Regions from separate parts of the Streptomyces sediminimaris genome, predicted to be linked through region 2. Evidence: predicted binding sites of a transcription regulator. Region 2 holds the regulator's gene; each other region holds the start of a gene.
The links. The regulator HrcA, encoded in region 2, represses chaperone genes, less so after heat shock. The targets are predictions, from matches to a motif close to TTNGCACTCNGNNNNNCNGAGTGCNAA.

Region 1 (6,322 bases), 2.2 Mb from region 2:
GCCACGGGCGCCCCCGGCCCCTACGCCCTCCAGGCGGCCATCGCCGCCTGCCACGCGCACGCCCACACCTACGAGGAGACCGACTGGGCGAGCATCGCCACCCTCTACGGCCTGCTCGCCGCCCGAGCCCCCTCCCCGGTCGTCGAACTCAACCGCGCCGTCGCCGTGTCGATGGCGCGGGGACCGGCCGAGGGCCTCGCGATCGCGGACGCCGTCGCCGCCGAACCCGCCCTGCGCGACTACCACCTGCTGCCCAGCGTGCGCGGCGACCTGCTGGCCCGCCTCGGACGCACGGCCGAGGCCCGCGAGGAGTTCCGGCGAGCCGCGGAACTCGCCCGCAACGAACGCGAACGGGAACTGCTGCGCGGCAGACTCCGCTCCCTCGACGTGCCCTGACTGTCGGGGCCCTAACCGCCTTGGACGGGGGCGCCGATCAGCATCGTCGGCGCTCCCGCGACCCGGGTCAGGAACACGGTGACCGCCTTCGGCCCCCGTGCCTTCGGCAGGACCCTGCGGCGCAGTTCCTCGGGCTCGACGGCCGACCCGCGCTTCTTCACGGTCAGCACGCCGACCCCGCGTTCCCGCAGCAGCGCCTTCAGCTTCTTGACGTTGAAGGGGAGCCGGTCGGTGATCTCGTAGGCGGTGGCGTACGGGGTCCGGCGCCGTTCGTCGGAGGTGACGTAGGCGATGGTGGGGTCGATCAGCCCGCCGTTCAGCTCCTCGGCCACCTCGGCGACCAGATGGGCGCGGATCACGGCGCCGTCGGGCTCGTACAGGTACCGCCCGACGGGGCGGACCGCGGGGTCCGGCAGCCCCCTGCCGAGCAGCGTGCGCGGCCCGGGCAGCAGGGTGGCGCGCACGGCACCCGGCCGGGTCCCGAACCACAGCACCGCCTCCTTCACGTCACCGCCGTCCGAGATCCACTCGGCCCCGGCGTCCTGCGGAACGGCCTCGTGGGGGATGCCGGGTGCCACCTTCAGCGCCGCGTGCGGTGCCCCGCGGGCGGCCTCCACGGCCCACGACAGGGGCGGGGAGTAGGCCTCCGGGTCGAAGACGCGCCCCCGTCCGCCCCGCCGCGCCGGGTCCACGAACACGGCGTCGTACCCGTCCGTACCGACCCGTGTGACATCGTCCTCGCGCACCTCGATCAGCTCGCCCAGCCCCAGCGCCCCCGCGTTCGCCCGGGCCGCGGCCGCCGCCGCCGGGTCCCGGTCCACGGCGAGCACGCGGATGCCCGCCCGGGCGAAGGCGACGGCGTCCCCGCCGATCCCGCAGCACAGGTCGGCGACGGACGTCACCCCCAGCTCCCGCAGCCGCTGCGCGCGGTGGGCGGCGACGCTCGCCCGTGTCGACTGCTCCACGCCGTTGGGCGTGAAGAACATCCGCTCCGCGTCCGCGGCGCCGAACTTGGCCGCCGCCCGCTGCCGCAGCCGCGCCTGGCCGATCGCCGCCGCCACCAGCTGCGCGGGGTGCGCGCGGCGCAGCCGGGTGGCGACGGCGAGTTCGTCGGCGGGCGCCGTACCGCGCACCTCCTCGAGGAGGGCGCGGCCTTCGGGGGTGAGGAGGGGGGCGAGGTCGTTCACCGGGTCATTGTGGGCCAGTCGGTGGACGGTGTGCCTCCGGAAGCGGTGTCGGGCCCGTTTCACCGCCCGCGCCTGCGAGGATCCGGCGCCATGCGAGAAGTAGGACAAAATGAAAAGAATCGGGCTCACCGGAGTGTCCGGGTCCGTGGCGCCCTCGCCGCCCTGGCCGTCGCGGCCGTCGCCTCGGGCTGCGGCTCGCCCGGCGGCCGCGAGGCACGTCCGGCCGGCGGCCCGCAGGCGCTTCAGGCGCCCCCCGCCCGCGCCCTCGGCTCCTACGCCGCGAAGCTGCGCGCGGCGCACGCCGCCCGCGTCGCCGCGGCGAAACGCTGGGGTCTGGCCAGGGTCCCGCTCGCGGCCCCGCCGCCGCCCGCGAAGAAGCCGAGGATCACCGCCCGCAAGGGCTTCGAGGTGCGCGGGCAGGAGGAACTGGGCCTGCCGCCGGTCTTCACCACCGTCCCCACCAAGCAGAAGGTCGTCTTCCTGACCATCGACGACGGCGCCGAGAAGGACCCGGCGTTCCTGCGGATGATGAGCGAGCTGAAGATCCCGTACAACGCCTTCCTCAGCAACTTCCTGATCAAGGACGACTACGGCTACTTCAAGAAGCTGCAGGACCGGGGCGCCGTCCTGAACAACCACACCCTGCACCACCCCTACCTGCCCGCCCTCTCCTACCGGCAGCAGAGGCGCGAGATCTGCGGCATGCAGGACGTGCTGGAGAAGCACTACGGCAAGCGCCCCGTCCTCTTCCGCCCACCCTTCGGCAACTACAACCAGGACACCCTGCGCGCCGCCAAGTCCTGCGGCATCAAGTACGCGCCCATCTGGGACGAGGAGGTCTACGTCGACCACTGGGAGTACCGCGAGGACGACCAGGACCTGCACCCCGGCGACATCGTCCTCACCCACTTCCGCGGCCGCGACGAGTGGCACGGCACGATGGTCGACGACATGCGCCGCTTCCTGGACAAGGTGACGGCCAAGGGCTACGCGGTCGCCCGTCTGCAGGACTACCTGTGAGGCCGGGGGCGGCCCTGGGGGCCGGCGCGCTGGCACTCGCGCTGCTCACCGGCTGCGCCCAGTCCGTCGACCCCCTGGAGCGGCTGAGCGAGAAGGCGGCCCAGCGGGTGCGGCCGCACCCGCCGGCCGGCCCGGCCGAGCGGGCCTACCGCCGCTGGGGCCTGCCCGCCCCGCTCGCGCCGGCGCCGAAGCCCTCCCGCCCCTCACCGGCCCCCGCGGCGGGCCGGGAGCCGCCCCCGGTGGTGCGCCGCGTGCGGACCCGCGACAAGGTCGTCTTCCTGACCTACGACGACGGCGCGGAGCGGGACCCGCGCTTCGTCGACATGGTCCGCGAACTGCGCCTGCCCGTCAGCGTGTTCCTCACCGACAGCGTCGTCGGACCGGGCTACGGCCACTTCGCCCGGCTGCGGGCGGTCGGCGCGGGCATCGAGAACCACACCCTCGACCACCCCGCCCTGCGCGGACTGCCCTACGCCGGCCAGCGCGCCGAGATCTGCGGCCAGCAGGACAAGCTCCGCTCCCGCTTCGGCGTCCGCCCCCGCCTCTTCCGCCCGCCCTACGGCACCTACGACGCCACCACCCGGCGGGCGGCCGCCGACTGCGGCGTCTCGGCCCTCGTGCTCTGGCGCGTCGCCATGACCGGCGCCGGCGGCCTGACGTACGCCGGCGGCGCCCACCACCTCGGCCCCGGCGACATCGTCGCGGTGGATCCGGACGAGGGCACGGGCCTGAGCCTGCGCGGGCGCACCCTGCGCCTGCTGCGCCGGCTGCAGAAGCGGGGCCTGACCGTGGGGCGCCTGGAGGACTACGTCTGAAGTCCGGGGCGCCGGGTACGCGCTCCCGGCCCGCCCGGCGCCCGCGGACGGGGCACGTCGGGCCGGTGATTCCCGCCGACGCGCCGCCGGAACTGGCACTCCGCTTGACCGAGTGCTAATCGCGGTCATAGTCTCGGGTCTGGCACTCCCCCCGGGAGAGTGCCAACCACGCGACGGGCAGGTCCGGCACCCGCGACGACGGATCGACCTGGTCGCCACCTCAGACAGTTAACCCCGTGAGATCTCCGAAGGGGGAGGTCGGATCGTGACGACCGCCAGCTCCAAGGTTGCCATCAAGCCGCTCGAGGACCGCATCGTGGTCCAGCCGCTGGACGCCGAGCAGACCACGGCCTCTGGCCTGGTCATTCCGGACACCGCCAAGGAGAAGCCCCAGGAGGGCGTCGTCCTGGCCGTGGGCCCGGGCCGTTTCGAGAACGGCGAGCGCCTGCCGCTCGACGTCAAGACCGGTGACATCGTGCTGTACAGCAAGTACGGCGGCACCGAGGTGAAGTACAACGGCGAGGAGTACCTCGTCCTCTCGGCTCGCGACGTGCTCGCGATCGTCGAGAAGTAATTCGTCTCGCACACATTGCTTCGAGCTGCGCCCCTGGCCCCCGCGACCATTAACAAGCCGGGCGCCCGGGGCGCAGCTGCTTTTTTCCACCCCTGAAATCCGAGAGGGCTCCCGCTGTCATGGCGAAGATCCTGAAGTTCGACGAGGACGCCCGTCGCGCCCTCGAGCGCGGCGTCAACAAGCTGGCCGACACGGTCAAGGTGACGATCGGCCCCAAGGGCCGCAACGTCGTCATCGACAAGAAGTTCGGCGCCCCCACCATCACCAACGACGGCGTCACCATCGCCCGTGAGGTCGAGGTCGAGGACCCGTACGAGAACCTCGGCGCGCAGCTGGTGAAGGAGGTGGCGACCAAGACCAACGACATCGCGGGTGACGGCACCACCACCGCCACCGTGCTCGCCCAGGCGCTGGTGCGCGAGGGCCTGAAGAACGTCGCCGCGGGCGCCTCCCCGGCGCTGCTGAAGAAGGGCATCGACGCGGCCGTGGCCGCCGTCTCCGAGGAGCTCCTCGCCGGCGCCCGTCCGATCGACGAGAAGTCCGACATCGCCGCCGTGGCCGCGCTGTCCGCCCAGGACGAGCAGGTCGGCGAGCTCATCGCCGAGGCGATGGACAAGGTCGGCAAGGACGGCGTCATCACCGTCGAGGAGTCCAACACCTTCGGTCTGGAGCTGGACTTCACCGAGGGCATGGCCTTCGACAAGGGCTACCTGTCGCCGTACTTCGTGACGGACCAGGAGCGCATGGAAGCTGTCCTGGAGGACGCCTACGTCCTCATCAACCAGGGCAAGATCTCCTCCATCGCCGACCTGCTGCCGCTGCTGGAGAAGGTCATCCAGGCCGGTTCCTCCAAGCCGCTGCTGATCATCGCCGAGGACGTCGAGGGCGAGGCCCTGTCGACGCTGGTCGTCAACAAGATCCGCGGCACCTTCAACGCCGTCGCGGTGAAGGCCCCCGGCTTCGGCGACCGCCGCAAGGCGATGCTGCAGGACATGGCCACCCTCACCGGTGCCACGGTCATCTCCGAGGAGGTCGGCCTCAAGCTCGACCAGGTCGGCCTGGAGGTGCTGGGCTCCGCCCGCCGCATCACGGTCACCAAGGACGACACGACCATCGTGGACGGCGCCGGTGACTCCGCCGACGTCCAGGGCCGCGTCGCCCAGATCAAGGCCGAGATCGAGAACACCGACTCCGACTGGGACCGCGAGAAGCTCCAGGAGCGCCTCGCGAAGCTGGCCGGCGGCGTGTGCGTGATCAAGGTCGGCGCCGCCACCGAGGTGGAGCTGAAGGAGAAGAAGCACCGCCTGGAGGACGCCATCTCCGCGACCCGCGCCGCGGTCGAGGAGGGCATCGTCTCCGGTGGTGGCTCGGCTCTCGTCCACGCCGTGAAGGTGCTCGGGGACAGCCTCGGCAAGACCGGCGACGAGGCCACGGGTGTCGCGGTCGTCCGCCGCGCCGCGGTCGAGCCGCTGCGCTGGATCGCCGAGAACGCCGGCCTGGAGGGCTACGTCATCACCTCCAAGGTCGCCGAGCTCGAGAAGGGCCAGGGCTTCAACGCCGCCACCGGTGAGTACGGCGACCTGGTCAAGGCCGGCGTCATCGACCCGGTCAAGGTCACCCGCTCCGCCCTGGAGAACGCCGCCTCCATCGCCTCCCTCCTGCTGACGACCGAGACCCTGGTCGTCGAGAAGAAGGAAGAGGAAGAGCCGGCCGCCGCCGCAGGCGGCCACGGGCACGCCCACTGAGGCACGCGCTCGCAGAAGGCCCCCGCTCCCGTCGGAGGAGCGGGGGCCTTCTCCATGGGCGGGGAACCCCGGCTCGATGAAGCCGGACATCCATGCGGGCCGGGCGGGGAGCGGCCCGGACGGGCACGCCCGGCCGAAGCGGGAAGAGGCGGGACGTCAGGACCGACCGGACGTCCTCAGCCCGCCGCGCGGCCCGACGGCTGACGGGCGGTCGCCGCACTCGGTGACCGGCCCTACTGCGGCCCGTACTTCCGCCCCGTCCGCGAGGTGATCCCGCCCAGCAGCCCCCGCGGCGTCACCTTCACGAGCCCCATCAGCGCCTTGTAGCGGGGATCGGGGATCGACAGCGACTTGCCCCGGGCGAGGTCCTGCAGCGCCGACGCGACCAGTTTGTCCGCGTCCAGCCACATCCAGCCGGGGATGTTGTCCGTGCCCATGCCCGCCCGCTGGTGGAACTCCGTCCGCACGAACCCCGGGCACAGCGCCATCAACCGCACGCCGCTGCCCGCCAGGTCCTTCGCGGCTCCCTGGGTGAACTGCACGACCCACGCCTTGGAGGCGCCGTAGGTGCCGCGCGGTACGAAG
Region 2 (6,322 bases):
TCGCAGTAGGCGTCGAGGTCGTCGACCCGCAGCACCACCAGGGAGCGGTGGCCGGTCGCCGTGTCACCCAGTTCCTGCAGGATCTCGGCCATCATCGACCGGTCCTGCAGGGCGATGCCCGCCGAGCCGGTGGCCGGGCTGAACTTCTCGTAGGGGCCCTCGGCCGCGCCCGACTGCGGCTTGAGGCCGAGGACCTCGCAGTAGAAGCGGTAGCAGGCGGCGAAGTCGCTGACGAGCAGTCTGACCTGGGCGAGTTCCACGGCGTTCCTCTGGGGTGTTCAGGACCAGCGTCCGGTGCGGCCGAGCAGCAGGGCGGTCGCCGCGGTGCCCGCGGTCGATGTGCGCAGCACGCTGCGCCCGAGCCGGTACGCCTTCGCGCCCGCCTCCTCGAAGAGCGCCAGCTCCTGTTCGCTGACGCCTCCTTCGGGGCCCACGACCAGCACCATCTCACCCGCGGCGGGCAGTTCGGCGGTGGCCAGCGGCGCGCCGGCGCGGGCGCGGTCCTCGTGCAGGACGGCGGCGAAGTCGGCTTTGGCGAGAAGTGCGGCAACCTGCTTGGTCGTTGCCGCGTCCGCGACCTCCGGGAAGCGCAGCCTGCGGGACTGCTTGCCGGCCTCGCGGGCCGCGGCGCGCCATTTGTCGAGCGCCTTCAGGCCCCGCTCGCCCTTCCACCGGGTGATGCAGCGGGCGGCCGCCCAGGGGACGATCGCGTCGACGCCGGTCTCCGTCATCGTCTCGACGGCCAGCTCGCCGCGGTCGCCCTTGGGAAGGGCCTGGACGACGGTGATCCGGGGCACCGGCTCGGGCTCGACCGGGAGTTCGGCGACCTCGACGAACAGCCGGTCCTTGCCTTCCGTGCGGACGACCGCGCCGGCCGCGCCGCGGCCCCGGCCGTCGGTCAGCACCACGTCCTCACCGGGCTGGAGCCGTCGTACGGACACCGCGTGCCGGCCCTCGGGACCGGCCAGTTCGAGGACCGTCCCGGCGGCCGCGTCCGCCAGCGAGTCGATCAGGAACACGGGCGCGGTCATCGCAGGTCCCCCTTGCCCGACAACGCTGTCCTGGCCACGTCGAGTTCGGCGGCGAGGACCTCCACCAGCTGTCCGGCCGGGAGTTCGCGCGCCATGCGGTGGCCCTGCCCCGCCCACAGCGCCATCCCCTGCGCGTCGCCGGAGGCGGCGGCCTTCTTGCGCAGCGGGGCGGTGAGGTGGTGGACCTCCGGGTAGGCGGCGGGGGCGTACGGGCCGTGCTCGCGCATGAAGCGGTTGACCAGGCCGCGGGCCGGCCGGCCGCTGAACGCGCGGGTCAGCTCCGTACGTACGAACAGGGGGTTGGTCAGCGCCTGCTTGTGGACGGCGTTGGCGCCGGACTCCGGGGTGACGAGGAACGCCGTGCCGAGCTGGGCCGCGCTCGCGCCCGCCGCCAGCACCGCGGCGATCTGCCCGCCGCGCATGATGCCGCCGGCGGCGACGATCGGGATGCTCACCGTCTCGCGGACCTGGGCGACCAGGGAGAGCAGGCCGATACCGGCGCCGTTGTGCTCCGGGACGTCCCGGTGCGTGCCCTGGTGGCCGCCGGCCTCCACGCCCTGCGCCACGACCGCGTCGGCGCCGGACCGCTCCACGGCGAGGGCCTCCTCCGGGGTCGTCGCGGCGGCCAGGGTGTAGCTGCCGGCGCGGTGCAGGGAGTCGATCACCTCGCGGCTCGGCACGCCGAAGTGGAAGGAGACCACCGGCACGGGGTTGTCGAGCAGCACGGCGAGCTTGGCGTCGAAGCCGTCGTCGCGGCCGCTGTCCGGGTCGCCGAGCTCGGTCTCGTACCAGGCGGCCTCGCCGGCCAGCTGGTGGGCGTAGATCTCGACCGCGCCCGCCGAGGGGAGCGCGGCGCCGGCCGCCGCGCCGGAGCCGGTGCCCGCGCCGGGGTGTTCGGGCTGCGGCACGAACAGGTTCACGCCGAAGGGGCGGGTGGTCAGCGCGCGGAGTTGCTTGATCTCCTGGTACATGCCGTCGGCCGTCTTGTACCCGGCGGCCAGGAACCCCAGCCCGCCGGCCTCGGACACGGCCTGGGCGAGATGGGGCACGGAGACGCCGCCCGCCATGGGGGCCTGCACGATCGGAAGCGGGAAGAGATCGGTCAGCGCGGAGGACATGACGGCATGTTGTCACGTCCTCCGAACAAGTCCGAATCCACCCGTCCCCTTCGCGGGGGCCGCCCCGGCGGCCACGGCTCAGCGCCCGTTGAACGCGTCCTTCAACCGGGAGAACAGACCCTGCTGCCCCGGCCGACTGTACCTGCCCGGGGGCCGACCCCCGGACCCCCAGCAGACGGCCCGACACGCGTCAGCGCCCGTTGAACGCATCCTTCAACCGGGAGAACAGACCCTGCTGCCCCGGCTGGAACTGTCCCTGGGGTCGTTCCTCGCCGCGCAGCTTGGCCAGTTCGCGCAGCAGGCGTTCCTGGTCGGGGTCGAGCTTGTTCGGGGTCTGGACCTCGACGTGCACGACGAGGTCGCCGCGGCCGCCGCCCCGCAGATGCGTCACGCCCCGGCCGTGCAGCGGGATCGACTGGCCGGACTGGGTGCCGGGCCGGATGTCGACCTCCTCCAGGCCGTCCAGGGTCTCCAGCGGGACCTTGGTGCCCAGGGCCGCCGCGGTCATCGGGATCGTCACCGTGCAGTGCAGGTCGTCGCCGCGCCGCTGGAACGTCGAGTGCGGCAGTTCGTGGATCTCGACGTAGAGGTCGCCGGCGGGGCCTCCGCCGGGGCCGACCTCGCCCTCGCCCGCGAGCTGGATGCGGGTGCCGTTGTCCACACCGGCCGGGATCTTGACGGTGAGCGTGCGGCGGGAGCGGACCCGGCCGTCGCCCGCGCACTCCGGGCAGGGGCTGGGCACCACGGTGCCGAAGCCCTGGCACTGCGGGCACGGCCGCGAGGTCATGACCTGGCCCAGGAAGGACCGGGTGACCTGCGAGACCTCACCGCGGCCCCGGCACATGTCACAGGTCTGCGCGGAGGTACCCGGCGCCGCGCCCTCACCGTTGCAGGTGGAGCAGACGATCGCCGTGTCGACCTGGATGTCCTTGGTCGTGCCGAAGGCCGCCTCGTCGAGTTCGACCTCCAGCCGGATCATGGCGTCCTGGCCGCGGCGGGTGCGCGAGCGCGGGCCGCGCTGCGAGGCCGTGCCGAAGAAGGCGTCCATGATGTCGGAGAAGTTGCCGAAGCCGCCGGCGCCGAAGCCGCCCGCGCCCTGGCCGCCCGCCTGCGAGAGCGGGTCGCCGCCGAGGTCGTAGACCTGCTTCTTCTGCGGGTCCGACAGCACCTCGTAGGCGGCGTTGATCTCCTTGAACCGCTCCTGGGTCTTCGGGTCCGGGTTGACGTCCGGGTGCAGCTCGCGCGCGAGCCGCCGGAAGGCCTTCTTGATCTCTTCCTGCGACGCGTCGCGGCGCACGCCGAGGACGGCGTAATAGTCGGTGGCCACTTACGACTCCGCCAGGATCTGTCCGACGTACCGTGCCACTGCGCGTACCGCTCCCATCGTTCCCGGGTAGTCCATGCGGGTCGGGCCGACCACGCCGAGCTTGGCGACTGCCTCGCCGCCCGAACCGTAGCCCACCGACACCACAGAAGTGGAGTTGAGTCCCTCATAGGCGTTCTCATGACCGATGCGTACGGTCATGCCCGAATCCCCGGCCTCCCCGAGCAGCTTGAGGAGCACGACCTGCTCCTCCAGCGCCTCGAGCACCGGCTGGATCGTGAGGGGGAAGTCATGTGTGAAGCGGGTCAGATTGGCGGTGCCGCCGATCATCAGCCGCTCCTCGTTCTCCTCGACGAGTGTCTCGAGGAGGGTGGAGAGCACCGTGGCGACCGTGCCCCGGTCCTCCACGTCGAAGGCGTCCGGCAGGTCTTCCACGAGCCGGGGCACGTCCGCGAAACGGCGTCCCGCGACCCGGCTGTTGAGCCGCGCCCGCAGATCCGCCAGCGAGGCCTCTCCGAACGGCGCCGGGCAGTCCACCATGCGCTGCTCGACCCGGCCGGTGTCGGTGATCAGCACGAGCATCACGCGCGCGGGGGCGAGCGAGAGCAGCTCCACGTGCCGCACCGTCGAGCGGGTCAGCGAGGGGTACTGCACGACGGCGACCTGCCGGGTGAGCTGCGCGAGCAGCCGTACCGTCCGTGCCACGACGTCGTCGAGGTCCACGGCGCCGTCGAGGAAGTTCTGGATCGCGCGCCGCTCGGGTCCGGACATCGGCTTGACGCCGGCGAGCTTGTCGACGAACAGCCGGTAGCCCTTGTCGGTCGGGATGCGCCCGGCGCTGGTGTGCGGCTGGGCGATGTAGCCCTCGTCCTCCAGGGCCGCCATGTCGTTGCGCACGGTGGCCGGGGAGACGCCGAGGCCGTGCCGCTCGGTCAGCGCCTTGGAGCCCACCGGCTCCTCGGTGCCGACGTAGTCCTGGACGATGGCGCGCAGCACCTGGAGCCGTCGTTCACTCAGCATTCGCGCACACCTCCAGAAAGTCGTCCCCGGGCGCTTTGCCTGGCACTCTGTCCATCCGAGTGCCAGAGTTCCCCGGCCCAGTGTACGGCGGTGGGGTACACCCCGGGCAAGGCAGTCCCCGCCGGGCCGGCCCGTACCGCTAGCGTCGCGGTATGACGGTGACTTGGGAAGAGCTCGGGTGGGAGCGGGTGGCGGACGGGACCGGGCGCCGCCGGCTTCCGCACTGGGACTGCACGGCGGGCCTGGTCGTGGGGGCGGGCACGGCGCTCGTGATCGACGCGGGTTCGAGCCTCGCGGAGGGCACCCGGCTGCGCACCGAGGCGCAGCGGCTCGCCGGTCACCGTGTGACCCATCTCGCCCTCACCCATCCGCACTTCGACCACGTCTTCGGGGCGGCGGCGTTCGCGGGCGCGGAGGTGTACGGCGCCGTGGGCGTGGACGCGCTGTTCGAGGCGCGGCACGCGCGCGAGGAGCTGCGGGCGGACGCGGTGGGCCACGGGCTGGACGAGCGGGCGGCCGAGGAGGCGGTGGACGCGCTGGCCGCGCCCCGGCACCACGTCTCCGGGGAGTGGACCCTCGACCTGGGCGGCGGCCGGCAGGTGCTGCTGGCGAACGTGGGCCCCGGCCACACGGCCCACGACCTGGCGGTGCTGGTGCCCGGCTCCCCCGAGGTGGTCTTCTGCGGCGACCTGGTCGAGGAGTCGGGGCGGCCGCAGGCGGGTTCCGACGCCGTGCCCTCGCACTGGCCGGCCGCGCTCGACCGGCTGCTCGACCTGGGCGGCGAGGACGCGCTGTACGTGCCCGGTCACGGAGCGGTGGTGGACGCGCGGTTCGTGCGGGCCCAGCGGGACGAGCTGGCGGCGCGTTTCGGCGTGTCGTGACCACCGGCCGGCCGGTTCTCCTATCGTCGTCCGAATGCGCCCACCCGTCTCCCGCCACCGCCCGGCCAACGGGGGCCCCTCGGGCCCGCGGCCTCGTTCGTACTCCGCCGACCTGACCCCGCCGTGGAAGAAGTCCGAGCCCGCGCCGGAGGTCCCGGCCGAGCCCGGTCTGGTGGTCGAGGAGCCCGGCACGGGTTTCTGCGGGGCGGTGATCCGCTGCGAGGCGGGCACGGTGACCCTGGAGGACCGCTTCGGCAAGCACCGGGTGTTCCCGCTGGAGCCGCGGGGGTTCCTGCTGGAGGGCAGGGTGGTGACGCTCGTGCGCCCGTCCGGCGCGGCTCCGGTGCGTCCGGCCCGTACGGCGTCCGGTTCGGTGGCCGTCCCCGGCGCACGCGCGCGGGTGGCGCGCGCCGGGCGGATCTACGTCGAGGGCCGGCACGACGCGGAACTGGTCGAGAAGGTCTGGGGCGACGACCTGCGCGTCGAGGGCGTGGTCGTGGAGTACCTGGGGGGCGTCGACGACCTGCCGTCGATCGTGGCCGGATTCGGCCCCGGGCCGGACGCGCGGCTGGGGGTGCTCGTGGACCATCTCGTGCCGGGCACCAAGGAGTGGCGCATCGCGGAGTCGGTCACGAGTGAGCACACGCTGGTGGTCGGCCACCCGTACATCGACATCTGGGAGGCGGTGAAACCGGCGTCCCTGGGCATCGACGCGTGGCCGCGCGTCCCGCACGGGCAGGACTGGAAGACGGGGGTGTGCCGGGCGCTGGGGTGGCCGCCGGAGAACACCGGGGCGGTCTGGCAGGCGATCCTGAAGCGGGTCGGCTCCTACAAGGACCTGGAGCCGGAGCTGCTCGGGCGGGTGGAGGAACTGATCGACTTCGTCACGGGTAGCGGTGGGGCCTAGCGTTGGGCAAGGTTCCGAACTCACTGGTGTCAAGCTCGATG
Region 3 (6,322 bases), 980 kb from region 2:
CGCCTCCGCGGCGGCGTCCGGCCGTCAGCTCAGGGACTTGAGCGACGCCGCGTCGTACGGCTTCAGCTCCGAGACCCGGCCGTCGAGGACCTTCGCGGCCCACTCCGGGTCCTGCAGCAGCGCGCGCCCGACGGCGACGAGGTCGTACTCCTCGCGCTCCAGCCGGTCCAGCAGGTCGTCGATGCCGCGGACCCCCGACCCCTCGCCGGCGAACGCGCGGATGAAGTCGCCGTCGAGGCCGACGGAGCCGACCGTGATGGCGGTCTTGCCGGTCAGCTTCTTGGTCCACCCGGCCAGGTTGAGGTCGGCGCCGTCGAACTCGGGCAGCCAGTAGCGGCGCGTGGAGGCGTGGAAGGCGTCGACGCCCGCGGCGGCCAGCGGCGCGAGGATGGCCTCCAGCTCCTGCGGGGTCTCGGCGAGGCGGGCGTCGTAGGCCTCCTGCTTCCACTGCGAGTAGCGGAAGAGGACCGGGAACCCGGGCGAGACGCTCTCGCGCACCGCCGCGACGATCTCCGCCGCGAACTTCGTACGGGCCACGGGGTCGCCGCCGTAGGCGTCGGTGCGGCGGTTGGTGCCCGCCCACAGGAACTGGTCGAGGAGGTAGCCGTGGGCGCCGTGCAGCTCCACGCCGTCGAAGCCGATCCGCTCGGCGGCTGCCGCGGCCTCGGCGAAGGCGCCGATGACGGCGTCGATGTCGGCCTGTGTCATGGGCGTGGCGTCCTCGACGCCGGTGACGCGCAGACCGGAGGGGCCGTGCGAGGGGGCGTCCGGGTAGGGGGCGTCGCCCTGGTTGCGGACCGTGCCGATGTGCCACAGCTGCGGGACGATCCTGCCGCCCGCCGCGTGCACGGCCTCCGCGACCCTCTGCCATCCCGCGAGCTGCTCCTCGCCGTGGAACCGGGGGACGCGGTCGCTCTGGCCGGCCGACTCGTGGCCGACGTAGGTGCCCTCGGTGACGATCAGCCCGACGCCCGCGGCGGCCCGGCGGGCGTAGTACGACACGACGTCCTCGCCGGGGATGCCGCCCGGGGAGAACATGCGCGTCATCGGGGCCATGACGATGCGGTTGGGGACGGTGAGGCCGTTGATCGTGGTGGGCCGGGAGAGGATCTCGGCGGCGCGGGAGGCGGCGGGGGCGGTCACGTGGGGTACTCCTCGAGGGCTGAGTTAACCGGTCGGTATTAACCGGTCGGTATGTGCGCACGCATTGTTGCACCACCTTAAGCAATCACCTGCGCGCCGCTTCCCATTCCCGGACGGCCTCAAGCACCCGTGTGACGCCGGACACACGAAAGGGCGGCACCCCCTGCCGGAGCAGGAAGTGCCGCCCTCGCGTCAGGACGTTGATCAGCCGGAGCCGGAGCCCCGGGGCCGATCAGAAGTCCATGTCACCGCCCGGCATGCCGCCGCCGGCGGGCGCGGCGGCCTTCTCCGGCTTGTCGGCGATGACGGCCTCGGTGGTGAGGAACAGCGCGGCGATGGAGGCGGCGTTCTGCAGCGCGGAACGGGTCACCTTCGCCGGGTCGATGATGCCTTCCTTGACCAGGTCGACGTACTCGCCGGTCGCGGCGTTCAGGCCGTGGCCCGGGGTCAGGTTGCGCACCTTCTCCACCACGACGCCGCCCTCGAGGCCGGCGTTGACGGCGATCTGCTTCAGCGGGGCCTCGAGCGCGAGCTTCACGGCCTGGGCGCCGGTCGCCTCGTCACCCTCCAGGTCCAGCTTCTCGAAGACGGTGGACGCCTGGATGAGCGCGACGCCACCACCGGCGACGATGCCCTCCTCGACGGCGGCCTTGGCGTTGCGGACGGCGTCCTCGATGCGGTGCTTGCGCTCCTTGAGCTCCACCTCGGTGGCGGCGCCGGCCTTGATGACCGCGACACCGCCGGCGAGCTTCGCCAGGCGCTCCTGCAGCTTCTCGCGGTCGTAGTCCGAGTCGCTGTTCTCGATCTCGGCGCGGATCTGGTTCACGCGGCCCTGCACCTGCTCCGTGGAGCCGGCGCCGTCGACGATGGTGGTCTCGTCCTTGGTGATGACCACCTTGCGGGCGCGGCCCAGCAGGTCGAGGGTCGTGTTCTCCAGCTTGAGGCCGACCTCCTCGGAGATCACCTCGCCGCCGGTGAGGATGGCGATGTCGTTCAGCATCGCCTTGCGGCGGTCACCGAAGCCCGGGGCCTTGACGGCGACGGACTTGAAGGTGCCGCGGATCTTGTTGACGACCAGGGTCGACAGGGCCTCGCCCTCGACGTCCTCGGCGATGATCAGCAGCGGCTTGCCCGACTGCATGACCTTCTCCAGCAGCGGGAGCAGGTCCTTGACCGCGGAGATCTTGGAGTTGGCGATCAGGATGTAGGGGTCGTCGAGCGACGCCTCCATCCGCTCCATGTCGGTGGCGAAGTACGCCGAGATGTAGCCCTTGTCGAAGCGCATACCCTCGGTGAGCTCCAGCTCCAGACCGAAGGTCTGGGACTCCTCGACGGTGATGACGCCTTCCTTGCCGACCTTGTCCATGGCCTCGGCGATGAGCTCGCCGATCTGGGTGTCGGCGGCGGAGATGGAGGCCGTGGAAGCGATCTGCTCCTTGGTCTCGACGTCCTTGGCCTGCTCGAGCAGGGCACCGGAGACGGCCTCGACGGCCTTCTCGATACCGCGCTTGAGGGCCATCGGGTTGGCGCCGGCGGCGACGTTGCGCAGGCCCTCCTTGACCAGGGCCTGGGCGAGAACGGTCGCGGTGGTCGTACCGTCACCGGCGACGTCGTCCGTCTTCTTGGCGACTTCCTTGACCAGCTCGGCGCCGATCTTCTCGTACGGGTCCTCGAGCTCGATCTCCTTGGCGATGGAGACACCGTCGTTGGTGATCGTGGGGGCGCCCCACTTCTTCTCGAGGACGACGTTGCGGCCCTTGGGGCCGAGCGTCACCTTCACGGCGTCCGCGAGCTGGTTCATGCCGCGCTCGAGGCCGCGCCGCGCCTCCTCGTCGAACGCGATGATCTTGGCCATGTGAAGTGGTCCCTCCAGGACTGGGGGTGATTCCTTCGGACCGCGCCCGCGCCCGCGACGGACGGCACGCACGCCTCGTGGTTCCTTGCCCCACCCGGCCTGCGGGCCTCACCGACCCGGTCCTTCTTTGTCACTCTCACCTTCAGAGTGCTAACGCCAATGATTAGCACTCGACCCATGAGAGTGCAAGGTGCGCCCACGGAGCGAGCCGGGGCGGGCGGGCGTGTCCGCGCCCGGCCCCGGACACGCCGAAGGGCCCGCGCCCAGGGCGCGGACCCTTCGATCAAGAACGGAAGAACGTCGCTGCAGTTGACCCGGCGCGTGCTTCAGCCGGCCGCCAGCCGGACCATGTCCGCCTGCGGCCCCTTCTGGCCCTGCGAGATCTCGAAATCGACCCGCTGACCCTCTTCCAGGGTGCGGTAGCCGTCCATCTGAATCGCACTGTAGTGGACGAAAACATCCGCACCACCGTCGACCGCGATGAAGCCGTACCCCTTCTCCGCGTTGAACCACTTGACGGTGCCCTGAGCCATGCCTAACTCCCCTATTACTGGCCCTTGCACGGACCCGCACTTCGCGGATCCGGGTCAGACCTCACCCCCCACGGTTGGGGGCGTGCGCCGGAACGCGTCGACCGCGGCTGAATGTATCTGTCCAACTGCCGTCTGCAACAGGTCAATCGGACGAGAATTCCGGGCACGACCGGTCGGGAATGTACGGAGAATTCACCCGAATCCAGGGCAAGTCGGGCCCCATAAAAGGAGCATAAGACACAAAAGACCTGCACACTTTGGCGACTTCTCGCTGCCCGAGAAGTGGGAACTCATATGCGTCCGGCATGCGGAACGGGGCCGCTTCCCCAACTGTACCGTGCTCAACCATGCAGAATTGCCCCCTCCGCTTCTCTCACGGAGGGGGCAATTCGATGAACTCTTCGTAACCGACCTTACCGACGGTAATGATCGGGGCGTCCGACCTGTTCCTCAGCCTCCGGCGACGGCCGGAATGATCGAGACTCCGGCGCCGTCCGGAGTGGCCGTCTCCAGGCCCTGCTCGAAACGCACGTCGTCGTCGTTGACGTAGACGTTGACGAACCGGCGCAGCCTGCCCTGGTCGTCGAGCACCCGGGCGGCGATACCCGTGTGGTTCTTCTCCAGGTCGGCGATGACCTCGGCGAGGGTCGCGCCCTCGGCGGCGACCTCGGCCTGCCCGCCGGTGTAGGTGCGCAGGATGGTGGGGATACGGACGTTGACGCTCATGCTGATGACCTCCGGGTCGGGAACAGGCTTTTCAGGGGTGCGGGGCTGTGCTGGGGGTGCGGCCACCGCCGCGCGGGCGCGACCGGCCCACCGCGGCCCGCGGACGAACGGCCACCTGCTCAGGCGAGCCCGGCCTCACGGAAGGAATCGAGGTTCGGGCGAATGGTCGCGGTCAGGCCCGTACCGGCCACCGCGTCCAGCGTCTTCAGCCCGTCCCCGGTGTTGAGAACGACCGTCGTCAGCGCCGGGTCCAGCACCCCGTTCTCGATGAGCTTCCTCGTCACGCCGACGGTCACACCGCCCGCGGTCTCCGCGAAGATCCCCTCGGTCCGGGCGAGCAGCTTGATCGCGTCCACGATCTGCCCGTCGCTGACGTCCTCCACCGCGCCGCCGGTGCGCCGCGCGATGTCCAGCACGTACGGGCCGTCGGCGGGGTTGCCGATCGCCAGCGACTTGGCGATGGTGTCCGGCTTCTGCGGGCGGACCACGTCGTGCCCCGCCTTGTACGCCGTCGACACCGGCGAGCAGCCCTCGGCCTGGGCGCCGAAGATCCGGTACGGCCGGTCCTCGACGAGCCCGAGCCTGATCAGCTCCTGCAGACCCTTGTCGATCTTCGTCAGCTGCGAACCGGAGGCGATCGGGATGACCAGCTGGTCCGGCAGCCGCCAGCCGAGCTGCTCGCAGATCTCGTACGCCAGGGTCTTGGAGCCCTCCGCGTAGTACGGCCGCAGGTTGACGTTGACGAAGCCCCAGCCCTCGCCGGCCGGGTCGCCGATCAGCTCGGAGCAGAAACGGTTCACGTCGTCGTAGTTGCCCTCGATGCCGACGAGCTCGCCGCCGTAGACCGCGGCCATGACGACCTTGCCCTGCTCCAGGTCGTGCGGGATGAACACGCAGGAGCGGAAGCCGGCCCGGGCCGCCGCGGCGCCCACGGCGCCGGCCAGGTTTCCGGTGGAGGAGCAGGAGAGGGTGGTGAAGCCGAAGACGCGCGCCGCCTCCAGGGCCTGCGCGACGACGCGGTCCTTGAAGGAGTGCGTCGGGTTGCCGGAGTCGTCCTTGACGTACAGGCCGCCGGTCACGCCCAGCTCGCGGGCGAGGTTGTCGGCCCTGACGAGCTTGGTCCAGCCGGGGTTGATGTTCGGCTTGTCCGCCACGTCCGCCGGGACCGGCAGCAGGGGCGCGTAGCGCCAGATGTTCGCGGGGCCCGCCTCGATGCGCTTGCGGAGCTCCTCGGCGCCGTAGGCCGAGAAGTCGTAGGCGATCTCGAGGGGGCCGAAACACTCCTCGCACGCGAAGACCGGGCCGAGCGGTACCCGGTGACCGCACTCGCGGCAGCTGAGGGCCGCGGCGGGACCGAGGTCGACGGTCGTGGAGTCGGTGGTGCTTGCAACAGTCTGCGCAGCCATATGAGGCGAGGCCCTTTCTCCTCATCTTCCTCACGACGCATCTCGCCGTGAGACGGATTTGGCACCTTCCCTAGCCGGGGAGCCTCGCGGAACGATCAGCACTGATCTACGAGTACCGGCTGGAGGGTTGCCGGGGCTTCATCGGGCCGTTTCCCTCTGCCCCTCTGGATGAGCTGTATGCGGTTGTGAACGGCGGTGACCCCGGACATGCGATGGTCACCGGCGTTGTTCAAGACTGTAACCGACGCCCAGGACAGTTGAGAGAGCCGTCCGTAACGCGAGACAACCGTGAGGAGCCGCCGACCGTGCTGGAAGAAGTCGAGCGCTGGCTGCGCACCCGCTCCTGGGCCCTGTCCGACCGCCCGCTGCACCGGATCCTGGCCGCCAAGCAGCGCACGGGCCAGTCGGTCTCCGTCGTGCTGCCCGCGCTCAACGAGCAGGAGACGGTCGGCGACATCGTCGCCGTCGTCCGCCGCGACCTCATGCGGCAGGTGCCGCTGGTCGACGAGATCGTCGTCGTCGACTCGGGGTCCACCGACCGCACCTCCGAGGTGGCCGCGGCGGCGGGCGCCCGGGTGGTGCACCGGGACGAGATCCTGCCGCGCGTCCCGGCCGTGCCCGGCAAGGGCGAGGTGCTGTGGCGCTCCCTGCTCGTCACG

Region 1: a site for HrcA is predicted at 3,511-3,537, ahead of groES (co-chaperone GroES). Genes of this name have one in related genera too.
Region 3: a site for HrcA is predicted at 3,162-3,188, ahead of groL (chaperonin GroEL). Genes of this name have one in related genera too.

The regions. Positions count from the first base shown of each region.
Region 1 is NZ_JBJWOT010000001.1:5,136,635-5,142,956, forward strand. It holds gene ACJ9NR_RS24070 (RNA polymerase sigma factor) at 1-396, shown strand, start outside; gene ACJ9NR_RS24075 (THUMP-like domain-containing protein) at 408-1,583, opposite strand; gene ACJ9NR_RS24080 (polysaccharide deacetylase family protein) at 1,674-2,603, shown strand; gene ACJ9NR_RS24085 (polysaccharide deacetylase family protein) at 2,711-3,418, shown strand; gene groES (co-chaperone GroES) at 3,684-3,992, shown strand; gene groL (chaperonin GroEL) at 4,112-5,737, shown strand; gene ACJ9NR_RS24100 (SDR family NAD(P)-dependent oxidoreductase) at 5,971-6,322, opposite strand, start outside.
Region 2 is NZ_JBJWOT010000001.1:2,896,812-2,903,133, forward strand. It holds gene ACJ9NR_RS13515 (VOC family protein) at 1-260, opposite strand, end outside; gene ACJ9NR_RS13520 (16S rRNA (uracil(1498)-N(3))-methyltransferase) at 279-1,031, opposite strand; gene ACJ9NR_RS13525 (nitronate monooxygenase) at 1,028-2,149, opposite strand; gene dnaJ (molecular chaperone DnaJ) at 2,340-3,476, opposite strand; gene hrcA (heat-inducible transcriptional repressor HrcA) at 3,477-4,493, opposite strand; gene ACJ9NR_RS13540 (MBL fold metallo-hydrolase) at 4,646-5,374, shown strand; gene ACJ9NR_RS13545 (DUF3097 domain-containing protein) at 5,409-6,281, shown strand; gene ACJ9NR_RS13550 (Uma2 family endonuclease) at 6,259-6,322, opposite strand, start outside.
Region 3 is NZ_JBJWOT010000001.1:3,878,592-3,884,913, forward strand. It holds gene ACJ9NR_RS17855 (NADH:flavin oxidoreductase) at 25-1,143, opposite strand; gene groL (chaperonin GroEL) at 1,376-2,998, opposite strand; gene ACJ9NR_RS17865 (cold-shock protein) at 3,325-3,531, opposite strand; gene ACJ9NR_RS17870 (MoaD/ThiS family protein) at 3,982-4,257, opposite strand; gene thrC (threonine synthase) at 4,377-5,663, opposite strand; SAM riboswitch class I at 5,682-5,838, opposite strand; gene ACJ9NR_RS17880 (glucosyl-3-phosphoglycerate synthase) at 5,969-6,322, shown strand, end outside.